Regions from separate parts of the Salinisphaera sp. C84B14 genome, predicted to be linked through region 1. Evidence: riboswitches for the same ligand, from Rfam matches in the RefSeq annotation. Region 1 holds a riboswitch; the other holds the start of a gene.
What was found. Region 1 has a riboswitch for glycine ahead of gcvT (glycine cleavage system aminomethyltransferase GcvT). Riboswitches for the same ligand answer to the same signal wherever they lie in the genome.
Positions count from the first base shown of each region.

Region 2: linked by a shared signal. The riboswitch ahead of C84B14_RS17400 (D-amino acid dehydrogenase) and the one ahead of gcvT (glycine cleavage system aminomethyltransferase GcvT) in region 1 are both predicted to bind glycine.

Region 1 is NZ_APNL01000006.1:94,773-100,192, forward strand. It holds gene pepP (Xaa-Pro aminopeptidase) at 1-531, shown strand, start outside; gene ubiH (2-octaprenyl-6-methoxyphenyl hydroxylase) at 528-1,760, shown strand; gene C84B14_RS06865 (UbiH/UbiF/VisC/COQ6 family ubiquinone biosynthesis hydroxylase) at 1,757-2,962, shown strand; glycine riboswitch at 3,053-3,145, shown strand; glycine riboswitch at 3,165-3,247, shown strand; gene gcvT (glycine cleavage system aminomethyltransferase GcvT) at 3,302-4,411, shown strand; gene gcvH (glycine cleavage system protein GcvH) at 4,485-4,880, shown strand; gene gcvPA (aminomethyl-transferring glycine dehydrogenase subunit GcvPA) at 4,954-5,420, shown strand, end outside.
Region 2 is NZ_APNL01000030.1:18,637-24,056, reverse strand. It holds gene C84B14_RS17415 (aminotransferase class V-fold PLP-dependent enzyme) at 1-760, shown strand, start outside; gene C84B14_RS17410 (carbonic anhydrase) at 852-1,478, opposite strand; gene C84B14_RS17405 (GGDEF domain-containing protein) at 1,987-3,018, shown strand; glycine riboswitch at 3,492-3,583, shown strand; glycine riboswitch at 3,584-3,688, shown strand; gene C84B14_RS17400 (D-amino acid dehydrogenase) at 3,743-5,005, shown strand; gene C84B14_RS17395 (DEAD/DEAH box helicase) at 5,078-5,420, shown strand, end outside.

The sequences.
Region 1 (5,420 bases):
GCCGGCGATATCACCCGCAGCTTTCCGGTGAACGGGCGTTTTTCCGATGCCCAGCGCGAGCTTTACGACATCGTGCTCGCGGCCAACCGGGCCGCGATCGAGGCCGCCCGACCCGGCCAGCCGATGAACGCCGTTCATCAGGCGGCGCTAAGAGTGCTGGTGGCGGGGCTGATTGATGTCGGCCTGCTCGAAGGTACGGTCGACGAGGTCATCGCCGCCGAAAGCTACCGCGCCTATTTCATGCACGGCACCAGCCACTGGCTGGGCATGGACGTCCACGACGTGGGCGACTATAAAGTGGATGGAGAATGGCGCCTGCTCGAACCCGGCATGGCGCTGACCGTGGAGCCCGGACTGTATGTCCGGGGCCAGGACAACCCGTCGTCGCGCTTTGCGGATATCGGTATCCGGGTCGAGGACGATATCGTCATCACCGAAACCGGCTGTGAAGTGCTCACGGCCGACGTGCCCAAGGACGCCGACGAGATCGAGGCATTGATGGCCAAACCCTATCGGAGCGAAACCCCGTGAGCGGCGAGTACGACATTGCCGTAGTGGGCGGTGGCCTGGCCGGCGCGACGTTTGCCTGCGCGCTGGCCGATACCGGGCTGAAAATCGCGCTGGTCGAGGCCGTGGCCTTCGATGCGCCGGCCGACGAGAACATGAAAGCGCGCACCACCGCGATCGCGGCCGGTACCCGGGGGATGTTCGAGGCGCTGGATCTGTGGGCCGATATCGCCCACGACGCCGCGCCCATCAAACGATTGCACGTATCCCAAAAGGGCCGTTTCGGCAGCGTGCGGGTGAATGCCGCCGACTACGATCTGCCGGCACTGGGCTATGTGTTGCCCAACCTCACCATGATCGAGGCGCTGCGCGCCCGGCTGGCGCAGATGAGCCAGGTGGATGTGATTGCCCCGGCACGCTTCAAATCGCTCACCCGCGACGCCGCGGGCGAACGCATCGAACTGACCTGTGCGGTCGGCGACGGCGAAAGCCGGACATTGAGTACCCGCCTGCTGGTCGGCGCCGACGGCGCGCAATCCTCGGTACGCGGCGCGCTGGGTATCGGCGCGCGCACCGACGATTATCAGCAGCGTGCCATCGTTACCTTCGTAGAGCCCGAACGCGCCCACGGCGGCTGTGCCTACGAGCGCTTCACCCCGGACGGGCCGGTGGCCCTGCTGCCCTGTACACGGGCCAGCTGTGCCGCGGTATGGACGCTGCCCAGCGAACGCGCCGAGCAGATGTGCGCGGTCAGCGATGACGAATTCATCGACGGCCTGCAGGCGGCCTTCGGCCAGCGTCTGGGCCAGCTCAAGCTGGCCGGGCCGCGCGGCAGCTATCCGCTGGCGCGGGTGCTGTGCGACCGGGCCGCGGTCGATCGCGCCGTGCTTATCGGCAATGCCGGCCATGCCCTGCATCCGGCGGCCGCCCAGGGGTTCAATCTGGCGATTCGCGATGCGCTGCTGCTGGCCGCGATGCTGCGCGAGCGCCTCGCCGCCAATCCCGATTTCGATCCCGGCGACGGCGATCTGTTGGCCGCCTGGGCCGAGGCTCGGCGCCCGGACCAGCATCGCGTGGCCAATTTCACCGACGCCATCGTGCGCCTGTTTTCCAACCGTATTCCCATGCTCGACCATGCCCGCGGCGCGGGTTTGTTCGGTCTGTCGCTGATGCCGTCGATTCGCGACGACATGGCCCGGCGCAGCATGGGGCTGGCCCTGGCCCCGGCGCGTATTCGCAAGGCAAGCTCATGAGTAGTCACAATCCGCGTTATGACGTGGCCATCGTCGGCGGCGGCATGGTCGGTGCCGTGCTCGCGGTGGCGCTGTCGCGTGCCGATTTCTCGGTGGCACTGGTCGAAGCCAAACGCCCGCCGCGTTTCGATACCAGCCAGGACTACGGGCTGCGCGTGTCGGCGATTGCGCCAGGCACGCGGCGCGTACTCGAGAATCTCGACCTGTGGGCCTCGGTCGAGCGCCGGCGCTGCTGCGCGTTCACCGGCATGAAGGTCTGGGAGGCCGGCGGCGCCAGCGAGCTGTTTCTCGAACATACCGCGGTGGGGCTGCCCGAGCTCGGGCATATCGTCGAAAACAACCTGATCGTCGACAGCGCGTGGCAGGCGCTCACCGATGTCGATATCTACTGCCCGGCGAAGATGGAAAGCCTGGCCTTCGACCCGGATGCCGCCCGACTGCGTCTCGACGACGGGACGACCGTGAGCGCGGCGCTCGTGGTTGGCGCGGAAGGCGCGAATTCCCCGGTGCGGGCAGCGGCCGGCATAGAAACCACGGGCTGGTCGTACGGCCAGCGTTGTACCGTCGGTACGGTCACCCCGGCGCGGCATCATCGCCATATCGCCTGGCAGCGCTTTACCGAAACCGGGCCGGTGGCGTTTCTGCCGCTTTCGGACGGTCGTTGCTCGCTCGCCTGGCACGCCGACGATGCGCTCGCCGCGGAGCTTGCCGAACTCGACGACGAGACGTTTCGTGCACGCCTGAGCGAAGCCAGCGGGCATGTGCTGGGTGAAATCGAGCATATGGATCGGCGGGCGTCCTTCCCGCTCAAGCTCCAGCATGCCCGCGAATATTGTCGTCCGCGGGTGGCGCTGGCCGGCGATGCCGCGCATGTGGTGCACCCGATGGCGGGTCAGGGGGTCAACCTTGGCCTTCTCGACGTGGCGGGCATGGTCGAAGCGCTCGAAGCCGGGCGCGCGGCCGGTCGCGATGCCGGCGACATGACCTACCTGCGCCGCTATCAGCGTGCGCGCATGGCCGAGAACCTGATGATGTTGGGCATCACCGACGCCTTCAAACGCGTCTATGGCAGCGCCAACCCCTTGCTGCGCAACCTGCGCCAGAGCGCGATCGCGGCGGCAGCGAACCTTGCCCCGGTTCGCCAGATCATGATTCACCATGCGGTGGGTCTGTCCGACAACGGCCCGCGGCTGCTGCAATAACGCAAAACGCCTGTATTTTGCAGTGAAAAGCGGTTCCGGGGCCGACGCTTGGCCTGTATGGATCGCGCCGGTATAGTCGAGGCCACGGTCAATAACCGCGTGGGAGAGAACGGGCCATCGCCCGTCACCGAAGGCGCAAATTTCCGCCCGGAAACGCTCAGGTACCCGAACCACGCGCGCGCCGGCGTCATGACGCGCCGGCTTGATCGACTCTGGAGAGCAGTCGTGTGAACCACGGCTCACCGAAGGGGCGAATCTCTCAGGTGCCAGGACAGAGGGGCGGCAGGCGAAAGCCCGGGCCGGCCCGTATTCTGTTGATTCATCTGCAAAGAGATTGTCATGGCCAAACGCACCCCGCTCTATGACGCACATGTCGCCGACGGCGCCAAGCTTGTGGATTTCGCCGGCTGGGACATGCCGATCGACTACGGCTCCCAGATCTCCGAACACAACGCCGTACGCGAGAGCGTGGGCATGTTCGACGTGTCGCATATGGCCGTCGTCGATATCCGCGGTCGAGAGTCGCGCGAATTCCTGCGCTGGCTGCTGGCCAATGACGTGGCCAAGATCGACGAGGCCGGGCGCGCGCTCTATACCTGCATGCTCAACACCCGCGGCGGCGTGATCGACGATCTCATCGTCTATCACCTGAGTGACGATCTGTATCGCGTCGTGGTCAATGCAGCGACCACGGAAAAGGATCTGGCCTGGATCGGCAGTCAGGCCCGCGATTACGACGTGTCGATCGAGCACCGCCAGGATCTGGCCATTATCGCCGTGCAGGGCCCGCGCGGGCGCGACATCGCCGCCGAGCTGTTCGACGACGATTTGAAGGCCGCTGCGCTCAAGCTAAAGCCGTTTCGCGTGGTCGCGCAGGATGATCGCTCGATCGGGCGCACCGGCTATACCGGCGAAGACGGTTTCGAGCTCGTACTACCGGCCGACGAGGCCGTGAACGCATGGAAGACGCTGCGCGACAAGGGCGTAGCGCCCATCGGCCTGGGCGCGCGCGACACGCTGCGCCTGGAAGCGGGCCTGAATCTTTATGGCCAGGATATGGACGAAGACCGCACCCCGCTGGAATCGGGCCTGGCCTGGACCGTGGCCTTCAAGCCCGAAGAGCGCGATTTTGTTGGCCGCTCGGCGCTGGAGCACATGCGCGCACAGGGCGTCGACCAAAAGCTGGTTGGGCTGGTGCTGGAAGGGCGTGGCGTGATGCGCAGCAAGACCGCGGTGCGTGCCGTCGACAGCGATGTCGAGGAAGAACATGCCGAGGGCAAAATCACCAGCGGCAGCTATGCGCCGACGTTGTCGTGCTCGGTCGCGCTCGCCCGAGTGCCCGCCGATTGGGAACACAGCGTCGAAGTGTGTTTGCGCGGCAAGTGGCAGCCTGCGCGCATCGTTCGCTATCCGTTCGTGCGTAATGGCGAGAGCCGCCTCGACGACTGAGCGTTTTTCTCAGTAGCCTTTAATCCACCGAACCATCGCGCGCACCGCGCCAACCTGCTGCAAGGGGAGCCCCATGAGCGAAGTACCCAAGGATCTGTCCTATACCAAGACCCACGAATGGATCGACTACGACGGCGACGGCACCTGCACGGTCGGCATCACCGACTATGCGCAGTCCTCGCTCGGCGACCTGGTATTCGTCGAACTGCCCGACGCCGGTACCAAGGTGGGCGCCGGCGATGCGGTGGCCGTGGTGGAATCGGTCAAGGCGGCCTCGGATATCTATGCGCCGCTCGACGGCGAAATCGCCGAGATCAACGAACAACTCGAGGATTCGCCGGAGCTGGTCAACGAAGATCCGTTTGGCGAAGGGTGGCTGTTCAAGATGACGGTTTCCGATCCGGAACAGGTCGAGAAACTGCTCGATGCCGATGCCTACGAAGGCATCGTCGAAGAAGAGGAAGACTAGCGGTCACGGCAAGCGCCGGGGGTTTGCCTGGCGCTTGCAAGCAGCCGGCCGTATTCAAGTTCTGCGAGGACCCATGCCTTTCATTCCGCATACCGAAGACGATATCCAGTCGATGCTGGCAACGATCGGCGTCGATCACATCGACGATCTGTTTGATGAGATCGACCCCAGCCTGCGCGACGTGCGCCTGGATTCGATACCGGAACGGGCCAGCGAACAGGCCGTGACCAGGCTCATGGGCGAACGCGCGGCCCGCGATGCCGGCGGTTTGTGCTTCATCGGCGCGGGCGCTTACGAGCACCATATTCCCGCGGCGGTCTGGGAGCTGACCACCCGGGGCGAGTTCTATAGCGCTTATACGCCGTATCAGCCGGAGGCCAGCCAGGGCACGCTGCAGGTAGTCTACGAATACCAGACCATGATGACGGGCCTGACCGGCATGGACGTGGCCAACGCGTCGCTCTATGACGGCGCCTCGGCGCTGGCCGAGGCGGTGCTCATGGCGGTACGCGCCAATCGCCGCTCCAAATCGGCGCGTAT
Region 2 (5,420 bases), on a different contig from region 1:
CGAGGTGGTAGAACGCATCGAGACAGAGCGTCCTGCAGTGGTGTTCGCACCCCATGTGGAGACGTCCGCCGGCATGCTGCTGCCCGACGACTATCTAAGCGCGGTGGCCGCGGCGGTACATGCCGTCGACGGTCTTTTCGTGCTCGACTGTATTGCATCGGGCACGCACTGGGTGGATATGCAGGCCTGCGGTATCGATGTGCTCATCAGCGCGCCGCAAAAAGGCTGGAGTGCCTCGCCGTGCTGCGCGATGGTGATGCTCAGCGAACGCGCGCGCCAGCGTATCGAGGCCACCACGAGCAGCAGCTATGCCTGCGATCTGCGCAAGTGGCTGCAGATCATGGAAACCTACGAAGACGGTGGACATGCCTATCATGCCACCATGCCCACCGACGGTTTGACCCGGCTGCTGGCGATGATGGGCGAAACCCGTACGCTGGGTTTCGAGCACGCCCGTGAACGCCAGCTCGAGCTGGGCGGCAAGATACGCGAAGCACTCGAAGCCCGTGGTTTCGCCAGTGTCGCCGCACCCGGCTTCCAGGCTTCGGGTGTGGTGGTGAGCTATACGCAAGACGCGGATATCCAATCCGGCAAGCGCTTCGTCGAAGCCGGCGTACAAATCGCTGCGGGCGTGCCGCTTATGTGCGGCGAGGGCGACGATTTCCGGTCGTTTCGTGTCGGCCTGTTCGGTCTGGACAAACTCTACGACGTAAACGCCTGCGCCGCGCGCTTCGTCGCCGCGCTCGATCAGCTGAGCTGATGCGCCACCGCGGCGAAAGCCGCAAATGGGCATGAACGCGTGATCGAGGCCCCGGGCGTTTTACTATCGCCCGGGGCCGGGCGATACCGGGCTATCCGTCGACCACGTCGTCGAGGAACGTCACCTTGCCGGTTTCGATCGCGTATTCGGCGCCGACGATCTTGAGCTGACCTTGCGTTAGCAGCTGCTCCAGGATGTCCGAACCGTGCCGCAGGCGTTTGACCGAGCGGGCGACGTTGGCGCGTACGGCCGCGTGGATGAGCGCATGGCGATCTCCGGCGAGATCCCCCTTGAGCAGTTTTTCCACGGACGGGCGCACGCGATCCACGATCGAACGCAGGTTGCGCGACTGGTTTTCGTTCGGCTGCTGGAGTTCGTCGAGCGTGGCCGTGACCGCACCGCATTGCGTGTGCCCGAGCACAACGACCAGCGGGGTGCCGAACTGCGCGGCCGCGAATTCGATGCTACCAATCTGGGACGGCGCAACGACGTTACCCGCCACGCGAATCACGAACAGATCGCCCAGGCCCTGGTTGAACACGATTTCCGCAGGCACGCGTGCATCGGAACACCCCAGGATTATCGCGAGCGGTTTTTGTTCGGCAACCAGTTCAGCCGGGCGGGCATGCTTGCTCAAGGTTTCGGCAGTCTCGATGTTATCGACGAACTGGCGGTTACCGAGCTTCAAACGTTCCAGTGCTTCATCAGCGGTAATCATGGGTTCGCGTCGTCCTTTGTAGTCGATGGCGCGGGCTAGAGCTGCCAAAGTTACACGATGCGTAAGAGCGTGGCACGAATGTTATCAGTGCGCGAAGGCAACAACACCGACACAGCGCAGGATGCGCGATGCGCATACCTTCAATCGCCAGGGGTCACGGGCGCTACAACAGGCAGGTGTCGGAAAACGCGGGGTTTTCGCCGGGTCGCGCCGCGCGCCCTTTGATACTGCGGTGCGCATTGCGGATATGCTCCGGCTTGGGGGAGGCTCGGCGCCCGGCCTGGGTCATCGACATAGCCTGGTTTTCGATTTATAACGAGAACGCTGAGGCGGTCCGGATGCGTCGTAAAAAAATCAGTGCGAGGGATAAGGTGCGGCGTCTTGCGTACAGCCTGGCAGGTGCGGCGCGGGCGATCCCTCCACGACAAGACATGAGAGACGGGGTCTAAATGGGGGTGGTTTTCGCGGTTGCGGCGTGCGGGTACATTCGGCTGCCGCAGCACCGCCAATGAAAAACCTTTTTCTCAAACGCGATCGGCCCGCAGAGGTACGCCCCTACCAGCGCACCGTATTCACCGCGCTGCTGTGGTTTACCTGCTCGGCCGTGCTCGGCTATGCCGGCCTTCATTTCTACCTCGGCTACCGCTGGCTTGCGGTGGCCGAACTGTGCCTGGTCGCGTACGCCGCGCTCCTGCTTTATGTGGTGCATGAAACAGAGCGGGCACCCGTCACCAACGTTCTGTTCGTGGTCCCGTTCTTTATCGTCATGATGCTGTCGTTATGGACAGGGGCAACCGGCGTTACCGTGTTCATATGGGTCTTTCTCGTGCCTTTGCTGTCGCATCTTCTGTTGGGACGATGGCAGGGGTTGTGGGTAGCACTACTGTTCATAGGCTGTGCGGGCGCGATCTTTGTGTACAAGCACGGTATCTGGGGCGGCTGGATCGGGTATCTGAGTGTCGTCAACGTGGTGCTTTGCACGGGCTCCATTCTCGGCTTTTCGTATATCTACGAAGCCAGCCGGGAAAAGACCGAGCACGAACTGCGTGCGCTCGCGCTTGCCGACCCGCTGACGGGGCTCGCCAACCGGTCGCGTTTTCGCGAAGTCTTCGCGCGCGAACGCCAGCGCTATCTGCGCCAGAAAATTCCGCTCGCGATGCTGGTCGTCGATCTCGATCATTTCAAACGCGTGAACGACGACTATGGTCACGATGCCGGCGACATGGCGCTGTGCTTCGTTGCTGAACTGCTGGCCTCGCGCATTCGCCAGACCGACGTCGCCGGCCGGCTGGGCGGCGAGGAGTTCGGGATTCTCTTGTCCGATGTGGATCTGGAACATGCGCGCCGGATCGCCGTCGACCTGCGCGATCTCGTTCGCGACCGGCCGTTCCGCTACCGCGGTAAGGATATTCCGATGTCGGTAAGCATCGGTATCGCCGAACTCGGGCGCGACGGCATGGATTTCAGAACGCTTTTCTCCAAAGCCGATCGTCGTCTGTACCAGGCCAAGGCCGAAGGGCGTAATCGCGTTGTCGGTTGATGCCGATACTTCGTACGGCCCCAATGGCGCTTCGGCCTGTTCGTAATCGTCCGGCTGATAACAGGCATACGTGAAACCAGCCGCGCCGCGTCCAACGCCTGCGAAGCCATGGAAAATGAAAGACGGGCAGCTGCCTAAGAAGATACGTGCCGACGGCTACGACGCCCTGACCCTTTAACGACGAGATGAGGCTTGCCGGCGTTTTCCAGTCGATGCCCGGCGCTGGTCGTGCCTGGCCCGGCGCCGTCACGGACACCAGACAGGCCAGGGTCGTGCGTACGGATGGATATATCCTGTATGGCGCATCGTCACTCGGTACCGAGCGCGGCGCGATGCCTTGCGCGGTGGCGTTCGGGGAGTGTTGGCATGGGGATTGCTCGTGGTATCTTGCCAAGTAAGCACGCCCGATCTTGAACATCGTCGCGGGCGACGTCATGTCCAGGCCAAAAGCCAACCGACAGGTCTAGAACATCAACGCGATAGCGGGAGAGATCGGCGCACGGCGCCGGCGCCGAAGGAGCAACCGCCCCGGAAACTCTCAGGCACCAAGGACCGTTATCGCGGCCATATCCGAAGAGTCGCGCGGCCGCTGGGCCGGCGTGCACCGAAGGAGCAAGCACACGGTGACAACGCCGTGGGTGAATCTCTCAGGTCCAAGTGACGGAAGGGGCGGCACCTGCACGAGTGCAGGGCATCCACGCACGACACCACCGGATAAAGGCATATGAAACATATAGCAATCATCGGCGGCGGAATCACCGGGGTCACCACGGCCTACGCTCTGGTCCGCCGCGGCTATACCGTGACCCTTTTTGACCGCAATCGCTATGCGGCGATGGAAACCTCGTTCGCCAACGGCGGCCAGCTGTCGGCCTCGAACGCCGAGGTCTGGAATCACTGGCCAATGGTCTTCAAGGGCATGAAATGGATGTTTCGCAGCGACGCACCCTTGTTGGTCAACCCGAAACCTTCCTGGCACAAGCTCTCATGGTTTCTGGAATTCATTGGCGCCATTCCACAGTACGGGCGCAATACCACCGAAACCGCACGAATGGCGATCGAGGCGCGTGAGTTTCTATTCTCCTGGGCGGAGCGTGAAAACATCGATTTCGACGTCAAGCGAAAAGGCATCCTGCATATCTATCGTAATCGGGCCGGCTATCGGCACGCCGAGAAAGTCTCGAAGCTGCTGGCCGCAGGCGGGCTCGAGCGGCAGCCGGTCACACCCGACGAGATGCGTGCAATCGAGCCCGCGCTGGCCGGCGAGTATTACGGCGGCTTCTTCACGGAAAGCGATTCCAGCGGCGATATCCACAAGTTCACCCAGGGGCTGGCCCGGGCCGCGCAGGCGCAGGGCGTGCAGTTTCGCTACAACAACACCGTAGAAAGCGTCAAGACCGACGGTCGCAGGGTGACGATAGCGGCCTGTGACAACGACACGCCCGAGGACCGGGTGACGCTCGATTTCGACGGGGTGGTGGTCTGTGCCGGCACCGGCAGCCGCGAGATCGCCTCGCAGCTGGGCGACCGGGTCAACGTTTATCCGGTGAAGGGTTATTCGATTACCGTGAATCTGGAAGACGAGGCATCGAAACAGGGCGCGCCCGAGGTGAGCCTGCTCGATGACGAAACCAAGCTCGTTTGTGCGCGTCTGGGCGACGACCGCTTTCGTGTGGCCGGCACCGCCGAGTTCAACGGATTCAACCGCGATATTCGCGCCGACCGTATTGCGCCACTGGTCGAGTGGGTGAAGCAGTGCTTTCCCGACGTCAAGACCCGTCAGGTGGTGCCCTGGGCCGGGCTGCGCCCGATGATGCCGAACATGATGCCGCGGGTCGGGGCCGGGCGCGCACCGAACGTGTTCTACAACACCGGGCACGGCCACCTGGGCTGGACGCTGTCAGCGCTCACCGCCGATTCGATTGCGGCGATCGTCGATGACGCGGCAACCGAAAAACAGGGACCGACGACGGTGAATAACGGGTAGAATAGTTGCCCGCGCCGTTCTGGCGCAGTGTTTCTTCGGGCGCGCGTCCGCGCCCGTGCCTTCAGGCTATGCATGTCCGTCCCTACCGAAAATGAATCCCCGCAGATCGCCTTCAGCGATCTGGCTTTATCCGATGCCGTGATGGCGGCGCTGGCCGATGTCGGCTACGAAACGCCGTCGCCGATCCAGGCCGCGACCATTCCGCCCTTGCTCGAAGGCAAGGACGTGCTGGGCCAGGCCCAGACGGGCACCGGCAAGACGGCAGCCTTTGCGCTGCCCATTCTTTCCGGCCTGCCGGAGCGTGGCAAAGGTGGCAAGGGACCACAGGCGCTGGTGCTTACACCCACGCGCGAACTCACGATCCAGGTCGCGGAAGCGTTTCAGCGTTATGCCGCGCATATGCCGGGCTTCCACG